4 regions of the Colwellia sp. SU-HH01217 genome follow, and region 3 is predicted to be linked to each of the others. Evidence: predicted binding sites of a transcription regulator. Region 3 holds the regulator's gene; each other region holds the start of a gene.
What was found. Region 3 encodes sigma-54, which starts transcription at its own class of promoters, with help from an activator protein. Its sites were predicted from a motif close to GTTGGCACGNNNNTNGNNT; they were not measured.
Positions count from the first base shown of each region.

Region 1 (3,220 bases), on a different contig from region 3:
AAAACAAGCAAGTATTAATGCTGAATTGGCCAAAAAGTACACGAATAGGCAGTTTAACAATGCAAAAATAAAAAGTGAGAAACTGATCTCTTCGCCAATGGGTTTAGTCACTATGTTTTCATTAGGAGCTTTAAGCGGTATGTCCTCGACTAAGCCTTTATCGTCAACCTCAACGCTAACTTCGATGTTATTTAAGCTCTTTTAAGTTTCAGCTTTACACTATATTGTTAAATTGAACCTTAACTGTCCTTTTTGTTGTAGAGTTAAGTGATTAAGTTACGTGTTAAAGAGGCTACAGAGTGCGAATTAATATTTTAAAATATGCGCCGATAATAGAAAAAGCGCGTACTAGTTTTTGGTTTTTACCTAGCTTTATGGTGTTGTCGTCAATAGTGCTAGCGGTGTTTTCTGTTTATATTGACGCCGTTTTTATAGACAGTGCTCAGCTATCAATTCCTCTTATTTATAGTATGGATATTAGTTCAACAAGATCTTTGCTAGGAACCATAGCAGGGGCGATGATTACGGTTACTAGTATTGCTTTCTCTATGACAATTGTTGCTTTAACTCTAGCTTCATCACAGTTTGGCCCACGTTTGCTACGCAACTTTATGATGGATAAAGGAACGCAAGTTGTTCTTGGTTTTTTCATTTCTAATTTTTTATTTTGTATTCTTGTCTTTTGTGCGCTTAGCTTTCAAGAGCCTTATGCTTTTAAACCAGGGCTAACGGTCGTTATTGCATTATTAATGACCTGTTGTAGCGTTGGCGTTTTAATTTATTTTATTCATCATGTTTCTAAATCTATTCAAGCAGATGTGGTGATAAACGATGTATACCAAGAACTTCAAAAAAGTATCGCGAATTTATTTCCTCTCACTAAAGAGGAATCAGAGCAAGCAAATAAGTCAGATGATAAAGAGACTGATTTGAAAGGTAAAATAGCTCCGGTAAAAGTGCTTGCACATTGTAGCGGTTATATTCAAACGACAGATCACAAGCTATTGCTAGCCCTAGCAATTGAAAAAAATATTTTAATTGAATGTAAATTCATACCAGGGAATTTTGTGGTTAAAAACTCAGTAATAGCACATATTCACAGTGATCAGGCAGTAGATGAAAGTGTCGTTAAACATGTAGCCAATAAAATTGTCTTGGGTTCGTATAGGACCCCTGTTCAAGATCCAGAGTTTGCTATTCATCAACTTGTTGAAGTTGCTTTACGAGCCCTTTCCCCCGGAATTAACGACCCTTATACGGCAATAACTTGTGTTGATAAACTCAACTCAGTTTTGTGTGAGTTAACTTCTAGAACATTTCCAGAAAATTTACGGTATGACAAAGATGATGTATTAAGGTTAGTTTGCAAGGTTTTAAGTTTTACTGATATTGCTAAAGCAGCATTTGAAAAAATTAGACAGCATGCAAGTGATGATATAGCTGTAACAATTAGGCTACTTGAGTCCTTAAATAACTTAATGTTATTTGCTAAAAACGACGCACAAAAACAGTTCGTGATTAGTCAAACTAAAATGATAGAAGCACACCAAAGCAGTCAAGCGATAGCAGAGGGCGATTTAAAAGAAATTAACGATAGAATCGCCTTAATTTTTCAAAATTTAGACAAATAGTTACTAAATTCAATCCTAAAACAACCACGTGTAAAAATTACCTATTGATAGGCATTTGTTACATAATATTTTCTATAGTTACCATGAAATTTTCATAAACTCCTTATTTTATAATCACTTAAGTTTTGGCATTGTATTAGCATTAAACACTGTGAACTTTTAACAGGAGAAAATTTATGAAACACACAACGCTTTCAATTATTATCGCAACTGCTATTAGTACAGCTTCTTTAACTGCAAATGCAGAAAACACATGGAAAGATAGTGCTAAAGATGCGTGGATTGATGGAAAAGCTGAATCAACACTTCTTTTTAATAAAAATTTAAACTCTTTCGATATCAATACCGATGTAAAAAACGGTACGGTTATTCTAACGGGTAAGGTAAATAATTCTGTCGACAAAGCCTTGGCTGGTGAGCTTGTAGCTTCGCTTGATGGTGTAAGTAAAGTGGACAATATGCTGACAGTTGTTGATGAGAAACCACAAGATGAAGACAGTGAAATGATGCAAGGTCTCAAAGACTCAAAAGTTGAAACCGTAGTGAAAACAAGGTTGTTGATAGAGTCGCAAGTCAGTGGATTAGACATCGAGGTTGATGTTGAAAATGGCGTGGTAACGCTAGAAGGTAAAGTAGGATCAGATTCTGAGCGAGATCTTGCCGTAACTATTGCTAAAAACACTGATGATGTAACACGTGTTATTAACAAGTTGGAAGTAAGAGACTTAGTCGCACGAAACTAAACTTTACTCATACATTAATTCCGCGCCTATTTGGGCGCGGTTTTTATTTTTATCTGTGTTTATCCGCATTCAGCTTGTCAATTTAGCGCAATTATTCATGCCAAGGAGTATTTTTGACTAACAAATCAACACCTAAAATCGCTATTACAGGGCCTAATCAATCGGGGACGATTGCTTGGTTGTTTACTGCTATTAATGTACGTATTGCTGGTGGAAAACCAGTTAGAGTCACACCTGATACCTTTGACGGTGTACTTGACTATGACGGCGTTATTATTGGCGGTGGGTCAGATATTCATCCAGAACACTATATAAAAGCAGAGGTTTCGCCTGTAAAGCGCACATTGTGGGTAAAACTAAAAGAGTGTTTATTGTATCCGATGGAGTTATTAAATCATTTTAGTTCATCAGGACACGATAAAGAACGTGATGATATGGAAATTAAATTTATTCATTATGCGTTAGATAATAATCTTCCTATTTTAGGCATTTGCAGAGGGCACCAGCTATTAAATGCTGAACTAGGTGGTTCAATGTATGAGTCGACTTTACCGCTCTTAAAAAAAGACGCAAGGATCCGGAGTCCTTTCCCTAGAAAAACGGTGTATTACATTACTGATGATTCGTTAATCTCAAAAATTACAGGGGATGATCCGCTGAAAGTGAATGCTATTCATTCTCAGGCTGTAGCAGAACCAGCTGATGAATTAAAAGTTACCGCTAAAGAAAAGGCGGGTATTAACCAAGTTATCGAAAGTAAAAACAATGATAGATTGCTTGGAGTGCAGTGGCATCCAGAGTATTTATTTTATATGAAAGCACACCGAAAAATTTTTAGCTGGTTAG
Region 1 covers NZ_BAAJLX010000017.1:3,908-7,127, forward strand. Annotated here, with positions in the region: gene AC27G3_RS16280 (hypothetical protein) at 1-205, shown strand, start outside; gene AC27G3_RS16285 (DUF2254 domain-containing protein) at 300-1,631, shown strand; gene AC27G3_RS16290 (BON domain-containing protein) at 1,808-2,374, shown strand; gene AC27G3_RS16295 (gamma-glutamyl-gamma-aminobutyrate hydrolase family protein) at 2,488-3,220, shown strand, end outside.
Region 1: the regulator sigma-54 is predicted to act here: its motif matches at 1,756-1,774, upstream of AC27G3_RS16290 (BON domain-containing protein).

Region 2 (3,220 bases), on a different contig from region 3:
ACTAATTCATCATTATCAATAAATTCTAGAGCTTGCTCTAACGTCATAATAATAGGTGGTGTTAATACTTGTGCTTCATCGGTACCTGATGAACGAACGTTAGTTAACTGCTTACCTTTAAGTGCATTAACAGTTAAATCGTTATCACGACTATGAATTCCGATAATCTGTCCTTCATAGATTTCTAATCCATGACCGATCATCATGCGTCCGCGAGATTGTAAATTAAATAATGCGTTGGTTAATGCTTTACCTGTCGCATTCGCTATCATTACACCATTTAAACGTTGACCAATATCGCCACCTTTATGGGGGCCATATTCATAGAACGTATGATAAATTAAGCCTGAACCTGACGTTAATGTCATAAATTCAGTTTGGAAACCGATTAAACCACGACTTGGCATAATGAAATCCATACGGATACGGCCAGTACCATCTGGTGCCATGTCTGTTAGTTCAGCTTTACGAACACCCATTTTTTCCATGATGGAACCTTGATGCTGTTCTTCCACATCAATCGTTACCGTTTCATAAGGTTCGTGTAATACGCCGTCAATTTCACGTTCAATAACTTCTGGACGAGATACCGCTAACTCATAACCTTCACGACGCATGTTTTCAATTAATATACCTAGGTGAAGTTCACCACGGCCTGATACTTTAAATTTATCCGGATCATCTAATTGCTCAACACGAAGCGCAACATTATGTACTAATTCTTTTTCTAAACGATCTTTAATGTTTCTTGAAGTAACAAACTTACCTTCTTTACCACAAAATGGTGAAGTATTTACTTGGAAAGTCATGTTGATAGTCGGCTCATCGATTGAAAGCGCTGGTAAGCTTTCAACTTCATTTGGACAACAAATCGTATCTGAAATTTTTAACTCACCTAAACCGGTAATCGCAATAATGTCACCTGCTTGAGCTAGCTCTGTTTCATGGCGATCAAGTCCTAGGTAACCAAACACTTTACCAACTTTACCGTTATGTAGGTTGCCTGCTGCACATTTTACTGTCACTTGTTGGTTAGGCTTAACGCTACCACGAGTGATTCGTCCAACACCAATTACACCTAAATATGAGCTGTAATCAAGTTGAGAAATTTGCATTTGGAAGGCACCATCTGGATCAGCTTGTGGTGAAGGAACTTCGCTAACAATAGTGTTAAACAATGGCATCATGTCTGTGCCTGTTTCACCTTCATCTAATGTAGCCCAACCATTGATTGCTGATGCATAGACAACTTTAAAGTCAAGTTGTTCATCTGTAGCGCCAAGGTTATCAAACAATTCAAATACTTGATCCATTACCCAATCAGGACGAGAACCTGGCTTGTCAATTTTGTTAATAACAACAATAGGCTTTAACCCTTGAGCAAAAGCTTTTTGCGTAACAAAACGCGTTTGTGGCATAGGGCCTTCTTGAGCATCAACAATTAATAACACTGAATCAACCATCGACATAACACGCTCAACCTCGCCACCGAAATCGGCGTGACCAGGAGTGTCTACGATATTAATACGGTAATCGTTCCAGTTTACAGCCGTATTCTTGGCTAGAATCGTAATACCACGTTCTTTTTCGATATCATTTGAATCCATTACACGTTCGTCATGCCCTACACGTGCATCCAAAGTCCCTGATTGCTCAAGTAACTTATCAACTAAGGTGGTTTTACCATGATCGACATGGGCGATGATGGCTACATTACGTAATTTATCTAACACTGGCGTTACTCACTTTAATAAAAATAATTCTAAAATAGCTCTAGAATATTTCAAAAATTTAATAGGGCTTTAATTGGGCGCATATTATACAGGAGTAATTCAAATAAAGATAACAATTAGTTTTATATCAAAAAAGATGGCTATTTTACCAACTATCGTTAAGCTATAGCTTACATTTAGTGCAACAAAAACCAGAGTGCACCAACCTGATCCACCGAACGCACCAACACAGTGCAAAAGATGGATAAGGAAAACAAAAAAGTCTTAAATATCAATAACATTATCATTGGCATGGTTCTAGCTTTATAGGGCTAACAGATTAATTTATACATAAACTTACTAAAAATATCGGAGACAATTTATGTCACAAGCAGTTTTAGATCTAATCAAAGAACAGGATGTTAAATTTGTAGACCTTCGTTTTACTGATTCGAAAGGTAAAGAACAACATGTTTCAATTCCTCATCACCAAGTTGATGAAGATTTTTTCGAAGATGGAAAAATGTTTGATGGTTCATCTATTGAAGGCTGGAAAGGTATAGATGAGTCTGACATGGTGCTTATGCCTGATGCTGATTCTGTGGTATTAGACCCATTTACTGATGCGGTAACTTTAAATATCCGTTGTGACATTGTTGAACCAAATACAATGCAAGGTTATAGCCGCGATCCACGCTCTGTTGCAAAGCGTGCTGAAGAATATTTATGTAGCACGGGTATTGCAGATACTGTATTAATTGGTCCTGAACCAGAGTTCTTCTTATTTGATGACGTACGTTTTAGTACTGACATGAGCGGTTCTTTCTACAAAATTGATGACAAAGAAGCTGCTTGGAATTCAGGTACAGAATACGAAGAAGGCAACATGGGACATCGTCCTGGTGTTAAAGGCGGTTATTTCCCAGTATCACCAGTGGATTCATCACAAGACTTACGTTCTGCGATGTGTTTAGTTATGGAAGAAATGGGCTTAGTTGTTGAAGCACATCATCATGAAGTTGCTACTTGTGGTCAAAATGAAATCGCTTGCCGTTTTAATACTTTAGTTAAAAAAGCCGATGAAGTTCAAATTTATAAATACGTTGTTCATAACGTAGCTCATGCATACGGCAAAACAGCTACCTTTATGCCTAAACCACTTGTTGGCGATAACGGTTCAGGTATGCATGTTCACCAATCATTAGCGAAAGACGGTGTAAACTTATTTGCTGGTGATAAATACGGCGGTTTATCTGAATTAGCTATTTACTACATTGGCGGTATCATCAAGCATGCTAAAGCACTTAATGCATTTACTAACCCTTCAACTAACTCTTATAAGCGCTTAGTTCCTCATTTTGAAGCACCGGTAATGCTTGCTTATTCAGCTCGTAACCGTTCTGCGTCTATTCGTATTCCAATTGTTCCTTCTCCAAAAGCTATGCGTATTGAAGCTCGCTTCCCTGATCCAGCAGCTAACCCATATTTAGCTTTCACTGCTTTATTAA
Region 2 covers NZ_BAAJLX010000010.1:5,559-8,778, reverse strand. Annotated here, with positions in the region: gene typA (translational GTPase TypA) at 1-1,733, opposite strand, end outside; gene glnA (glutamate--ammonia ligase) at 2,095-3,220, shown strand, end outside.
Region 2: the regulator sigma-54 is predicted to act here: its motif matches at 2,019-2,037, upstream of glnA (glutamate--ammonia ligase).

Region 3 (3,220 bases):
TGAGGGATCGCGATTCCATTACCAATGCCTGTGCTACCCATTCTTTCCCTGGTCATTAGGCTTTCAAGTAACTGGTGCTGATCTAAGCCGGAAATTTTATTAACCGCAATGGAGCAAACTTCTTCAAGAATACGTTTTTTACTATGGATACTCACTAAACAGTGGGTACAGTCTTTGGTTAGGATATCTTGCAACTTCATCATATATTTCTGCGGTTTATCAATATTCATTGGTACACCTTTTTAGTTACTGTCACTGGGTAGGATCAGCAAATAAAAAAGTGATTGTGAGCTTGTGCCAATCTAATGGTGATTGACTTTGCCTTTGTATTTTAAAATTTGTTTATCAAGTTTATCTATTAACAAGTCTATCGATTTATACATGTCTTCATTCGCTGATGAAGCAAAAACTTCACTACCTTTAAGGTGCAAGGTTGCCTCGGCACTTTGCTTGAGTTTTTCTACAGTGAGCACAATGTGGGCGTTATTGATTTGATCAAAATGACGCTCTAATTTAGAAAATTTGTTATTGACATACTCTCGTAGAGAACTCGTGATTTCAACATGGTGGCCAGTAAGATTAATTTGCATAAACGAGATCCTTATTAATTAAAAATTTCAAATAGTATTAAAGTAAACTTTTTCGTTGATTCGAAGGCGGAATAGTTAAAGATTCACGGTACTTAGCAATAGTTCTTCTAGCTACGTTGATCCCTTGATCTGCTAAAAGCTCTGCTATTTTGCTATCACTTAATGGTTTAGACGGTATTTCTGCGGCAATCAGCTTTTTAATTAAGGCTCTGATGGCCGTTGATGAACATTCGCCGCCATTTTCAGTGCTAACATGGCTAGAAAAGAAATATTTGAGTTCAAAAATTCCTCTAGGGGTATGCATATATTTTTGTGTGGTAACACGCGATATGGTTGATTCGTGCATATCAACAGCTTCGGCAATATCATTTAACACCATAGGGCGCATTGCTTCTGGCCCATGCTCAAAAAACCCTTGTTGCCGCTGCACGATACAGTTTGAGACTTTCAATAAGGTATCGTTGCGTTGCTCAAGTGACTTAATGAACCATTTAGCTTCTTGTAAGTTAGAACGAATAAATTGATTATCACTGGAAGATTTCATCGTCCGAGTTAATGCCGCATACTGCTGATTGATAGATAATTTAGGTGCGGTATCAGGATTGAGTTCAACCATCCAACGACCATTTTTCTTTTCTACAGAAACATCAGGAATGACATACTGATCATCACTTTTAATGACCGCATCGCCAGGACGAGGGTTAAGCGTTTGAATAAGACGAATAACTTCCCGAAGTTGATCTTCTTTTAACTTGGTTTTGCGCATTAGTTGGCGGTAATCACGGCTGCCAAGTAAGTCAATATGTTCACTGATAACTAATTTACACTCAGCTATCCAAGGTGTCGACGGTTCAAATTGGTTCAATTGAATCAATAAACAATCGGCAATTGAACGAGCAGCAACACCGATTGGGTCAAACATATTGATACGTTTCAATACCGCTTCAACTTCATCTAATTCGACATCCTCTTTGGCAATACTCTCAAGAATGTCTTCACAGCTTACGGTGAGGTATCCTGCATCATCAACAGCGTCAATTATTGCAGTTGCAATAGCTCTATCAGTGTCGCTAAAAGGAGTTAATTGCATTTGCCAATGTAAATGGTCTTGAATAGAGTCTTGAGTTTCACCTTGGTAGGTGTAATCTTCTGATGGTGCTGAGTTACTGACACCTGAGCTAGCTGTTCCTGCGCTATATGAATCATCCCAAGTTGTGTCCATATTTAACTCATCTGGAATGTCATTCTTTTCCATAGCTTCTGTTGTACTAATTTCATCGATAGTTGGGGTGGAGTCTTCACTACCGTCACTCGTTTTACTTTCATTAGCACTTGCAGAAGGGTTATGACCTTCTTCTATATGATCCGCTTTATTTTCGTTTGAAGCCGGTCCACTTTCATCCACTTCTAATAGTGGATTGCTTTCAAGCGCTTCTTGAATTTCTTGTTGGAGATCTAACGTTGATAACTGCAACAGCTTTATTGCTTGTTGCAGTTGTGGTGTCATGGTTAAATGTTGTCCAATACGGAGTTGTAATGTAGGGCGCATTTACCTTTATAAATTTCCTAGTTAGTTTAAATAAAGCATAGTTTACGTTATTGAGAAAAGGTGTCTTTTCTTAAAATAAATTTACTTATTTGTATTCCATCACTATAACGTGAATTGTTCACCTAGGTATACATCTCTTACGTGTTGATTCGCAAGTATTTGTTCTGCATTACCTTCGGCAATTAATTCACCATGACTTACAATATAAGCGTGTTCACAAACATCGAGAGTTTCTCTGACATTATGATCGGTAATAAGTATGCCAATACCACGCTCTTTTAAATGGATAATAATCTTTTTTATATCGCCTACTGAAATAGGATCAACACCTGCAAAAGGCTCATCTAGTAAGATAAACTTGGGATCGGCAGCTAATGCTCTTGCTATTTCTACCCGTCGGCGTTCACCACCAGATAAACTCATACCTAAATTATCTTTGATATGGCTGATATGAAACTCTTCTAATAAATGTGCGAGTTTTTCATCACGCTCAACCTCTGTTAGTTCTTTTCTAATTTGAAGTATCGCCATGATATTTTCGGTGACGGATAGTTTTCGAAAAATAGATGCTTCCTGAGGTAGATAGCCAATACCTTTGCGTGCTCTTTCATGCATCGGCGATAGAGTAACATCTTCATCGTTCAAGACAATGCTGCCACTGTCATTGGGAACTAAACCGACAATCATATAAAAAGACGTGGTTTTTCCTGCACCGTTTGGCCCTAATAACCCGACAATTTGGCCTGCTGCCACTTTTAAGCTGACATCCTTAACCACTAAACGTTTTTTGTAAGATTTAGCCAAACCATTGGCGATAAGTGTCGCAGTCATATACTAAGGAGTTACCTTTTTTTGAGGTTGTAATACGGTTGAGGTTTTCTCGTTTTGATTGCCAATGGCATCAAGTTTCTCGGTAAGAGTGTTATAAGTAATTTGGCTACCTTTAACTTCACTACCCGCTTGTTGAAGCAGGGCATTCCCCGAGATAACTAATGAATGTATTGCCGGTTCATAGGTAATCTCGTCTGCTTGGAGTGATATTTTACTACCATCAGCTAGGGTTTGCTCGAACCTTGCTGGG
Region 3 covers NZ_BAAJLX010000001.1:373,494-376,713, reverse strand. Annotated here, with positions in the region: gene ptsN (PTS IIA-like nitrogen regulatory protein PtsN) at 1-230, opposite strand, end outside; gene hpf (ribosome hibernation-promoting factor, HPF/YfiA family) at 303-590, opposite strand; gene AC27G3_RS01605 (RNA polymerase factor sigma-54) at 628-2,139, opposite strand; gene lptB (LPS export ABC transporter ATP-binding protein) at 2,242-2,970, opposite strand; gene lptA (lipopolysaccharide transport periplasmic protein LptA) at 2,974-3,220, opposite strand, start outside.

Region 4 (3,220 bases), on a different contig from region 3:
AAAGTATGCACCAATTGCAGGTGAAGCAGGTTGTATTGTTATTGATAACACTTCTGAATTTCGCTACGAAGACGATATTCCTTTAGTGGTTCCTGAAGTTAACCCTCAAGCATTAGCTGACTATCGTAACCGTAACATAATCGCTAACCCTAATTGTTCAACCATTCAAATGATGGTGGCGTTAAAACCAATTTATGATGCAGTCGGTATTGAACGAGTTAACGTGTGTACCTATCAATCTGTTTCTGGTGGTGGTAAAGAGGCAATGGATGAATTGGCTAAGCAAACAGCTGATCTTTTAAGTGGCAAACCTGTAGAGCCTAAGAACTTTTCACGTCAAATTGCTTTTAACGTTATACCGCAAATCGATGTGTTTCTTGATAACGGTTACACCAAAGAAGAAATGAAAATGGTTTGGGAAACCAAAAAGATTTTAGGCGATGACAGCGTACTAGTTAACCCAACTGCTGTTCGTGTTCCTGTATTTTTTGGCCACGGTGAAGCATTGCACATTGAAACAACGTCTCAAATATCGGCAGATGAAGTGAAAGCTTTACTCAGTCAAGCCGAAGGTATTGTTGTGTGCGAGAACGATGAAGACTTCCCAACACAAATTGGTGATGCAAGCGGTAAAGATGAAACATTCATTGGTCGTATTCGAGAAGATGTTAGTCACAGTAACGGTATCAATATGTGGATAGTTGCTGATAACGTTCGTAAAGGCGCTGCTACTAATAGTATTCAAATTGCTGAATTACTTGTTAAAGAGTATCTTTCATAAATAATGCGTAATTAAGTATTATTTACTGTTTTCTAAAGAAAATCAGAAACGAGTCGTTAATATACAATGACAAGTTTCTGATTTTTTTATTTTAAAGATTAATCTTTAGAAGTAATGCCAATTTCATTAATTAGGTGATCTACTTTATACGCAGGAAAAATGACAAAAGATAAAATATTTATTTTAATAATTAGTTGTTCTACATATTAAATAAGTAACGCAGTAGTTGATTATTTTAGCCAGCAGAAATGATCACATCGTTAGTGATATATATATAAATGTAAAAGGTCATTGTTTTATAGTTGGAATAAAATTTGCTATATTTCTATGGTCTTGAATGTGACAAATCTTTGGCGCATTATAAAATATGAACTTGTTCAGTTGCTTAGTACTATTTCGCTTATTTTAAGCGATAATGGATAAAGAAAAACTGGTATTGTTATCATTACAAAAATAATTAGGAAAGCCTCGATGCAACGATTGTTAAGCCTGTGCCTGTGGCAGGTTATTATAATAGGAATGCTCTCATGGAATTATTCAGCGGTTGCTGAAGAAAGTGTAGGGATCAGTATTCGAGGTCCAAAAGCGACAGACAAGGATCCTCTTGCACAATATGGCCCGATAAACTCTACAGATACTCTATGGAATATTGCTCTAAGAGTAAGACCTGAGCCTAACCTTACTGTTTATCAGGTTATGCAGGCGTTATTTCTAACTAATCCCCAAGCTTTTGCAGAAGATAATATTAACCACCTTGTTGAAGGGCAAATCATTAACATTCCTGACGTTGATGTGATGCGTTCGATTAATGATAACTCAGCAAAAATTAAAGCAAACTCAGATGCTAAACGTTGGGAGAGTGTTTCAGCTAAAAAAGAAAAAACTGTCGATTCACCAACAGCTCCTAAAGAGTTATCAGTTAAACAAAAAGATTTAGATAGTGCTAAAACTGAAATTAATGATCAATTAAAAACCTTGGGCGATGCGCAAAAGCAACAGTTTGAAACTATTCAAAATGATGTCTTAGATTCGATTGATGGCGTACAAGCACTGTTAAAAGAGAACCAGGAATTACGCTCTGATATTTTATCGGTAGGTAAAAGAGTGGACGTTGTTCAAGAAGACGTTGCCAAAGATGCTGAAATTAAAAAATTAAATGAAATAGTTACCCAACTACAGCGATTAATGGCAGAAGCTAATGCTCGCGATCAAGCTAGGCAGTTGTTAGAAGAGCAGGAAAAGTTACGCGGTCAAGATTTTACTTCTAGCCCATATTTTACTGTTTTGTTAGGTACTCTTCCTGCTTTACTTCTTATTAGTTTATTTATGTTTTTTTACAGTAGACGAAACAAAGAAAATTCAACTAACGACAATATTGAACAAAAGCCAGCAGTAAAAGAGAAAGCTCCAGCTGAAGAATTAGTCTTAAATCAAGATCTTGATGATGAGCTTTCACTTGATGGAGAGTTATCCTTAGATGATGAACTGTCACTCGACGATGAATTGTCCTTAGATGATGAGTTATCACTTGATGACGAATTATCTCTTGATGATGAGCTTTCAATTGATTTAACAGAATCTGAAGAATTACTTTCTGATGACGTGATCCATCTCGATGATGAAAGTGATGTAGATGACTTAGCCGATCTGGATGATTTAGACGACTTAGATGATCTAGAAGACATTATTTTAGATGACGATGAAGATAATGAACTTCCTGGCGGAGAATTAGATCAAAGTGATTTAGATTCTTTACTTTCTGGATTAGATGACGATGAAGATAGTGAAACAGAAGATGATAATCTTGAAGAAGAAATAGAAGCTTTAGAAAATGGGCAGTTAGATCAAAGCGATTTGGATGATTTACTCGGTAATTTAAACGACTTAGATGATGAAGCCGAAGAGATTGTTGATATTGATGATGTGTTGGAACCTGAAGCGGTTGATGGTGCTAAAGAAAATGCAGAAGAAAATGCAGAAGAAAATGCAGAAGAAAACGCAGAGCTTACCGATCCTGACGACATAGACGCCTTGTTAGCGTCTGCTGCCGCACCAGAAGAAGCAGCTAATAATGAAACTGAAAGTGCAGATGTTACCGATCCAGACGACATAGATGCCTTGTTAGCGTCTGCTGCTGCACCAGAAAATTCGGCTGACAAAGCTGAAGAAAGTGCAGATGTAACCGACCCTGACGATATAGACGCCTTGTTAGCGTCCGCTGCTGCACCAGAAGGTTCGGCTGACAAAGCTGAAGAAAGCGCAGATGTAACCGATCCAGACGATATAGACGCCTTGTTAGCGTCCGCTGCTGCACCAGAAGATTCGGCTGACAAAGCTGAAGAAAGCGCAGATGTAACCGATCCAGACGATATAGACGCTTTGTTAGCGTCTGCTGCTGCGCCAGAGGAAGCAGCTAATAATGAAACTGAAAGCGCAGAT
Region 4 covers NZ_BAAJLX010000007.1:34,153-37,372, forward strand. Annotated here, with positions in the region: gene AC27G3_RS10490 (aspartate-semialdehyde dehydrogenase) at 1-781, shown strand, start outside; gene AC27G3_RS10495 (FimV/HubP family polar landmark protein) at 1,301-3,220, shown strand, end outside.
Region 4: the regulator sigma-54 is predicted to act here: its motif matches at 1,083-1,101, upstream of AC27G3_RS10495 (FimV/HubP family polar landmark protein).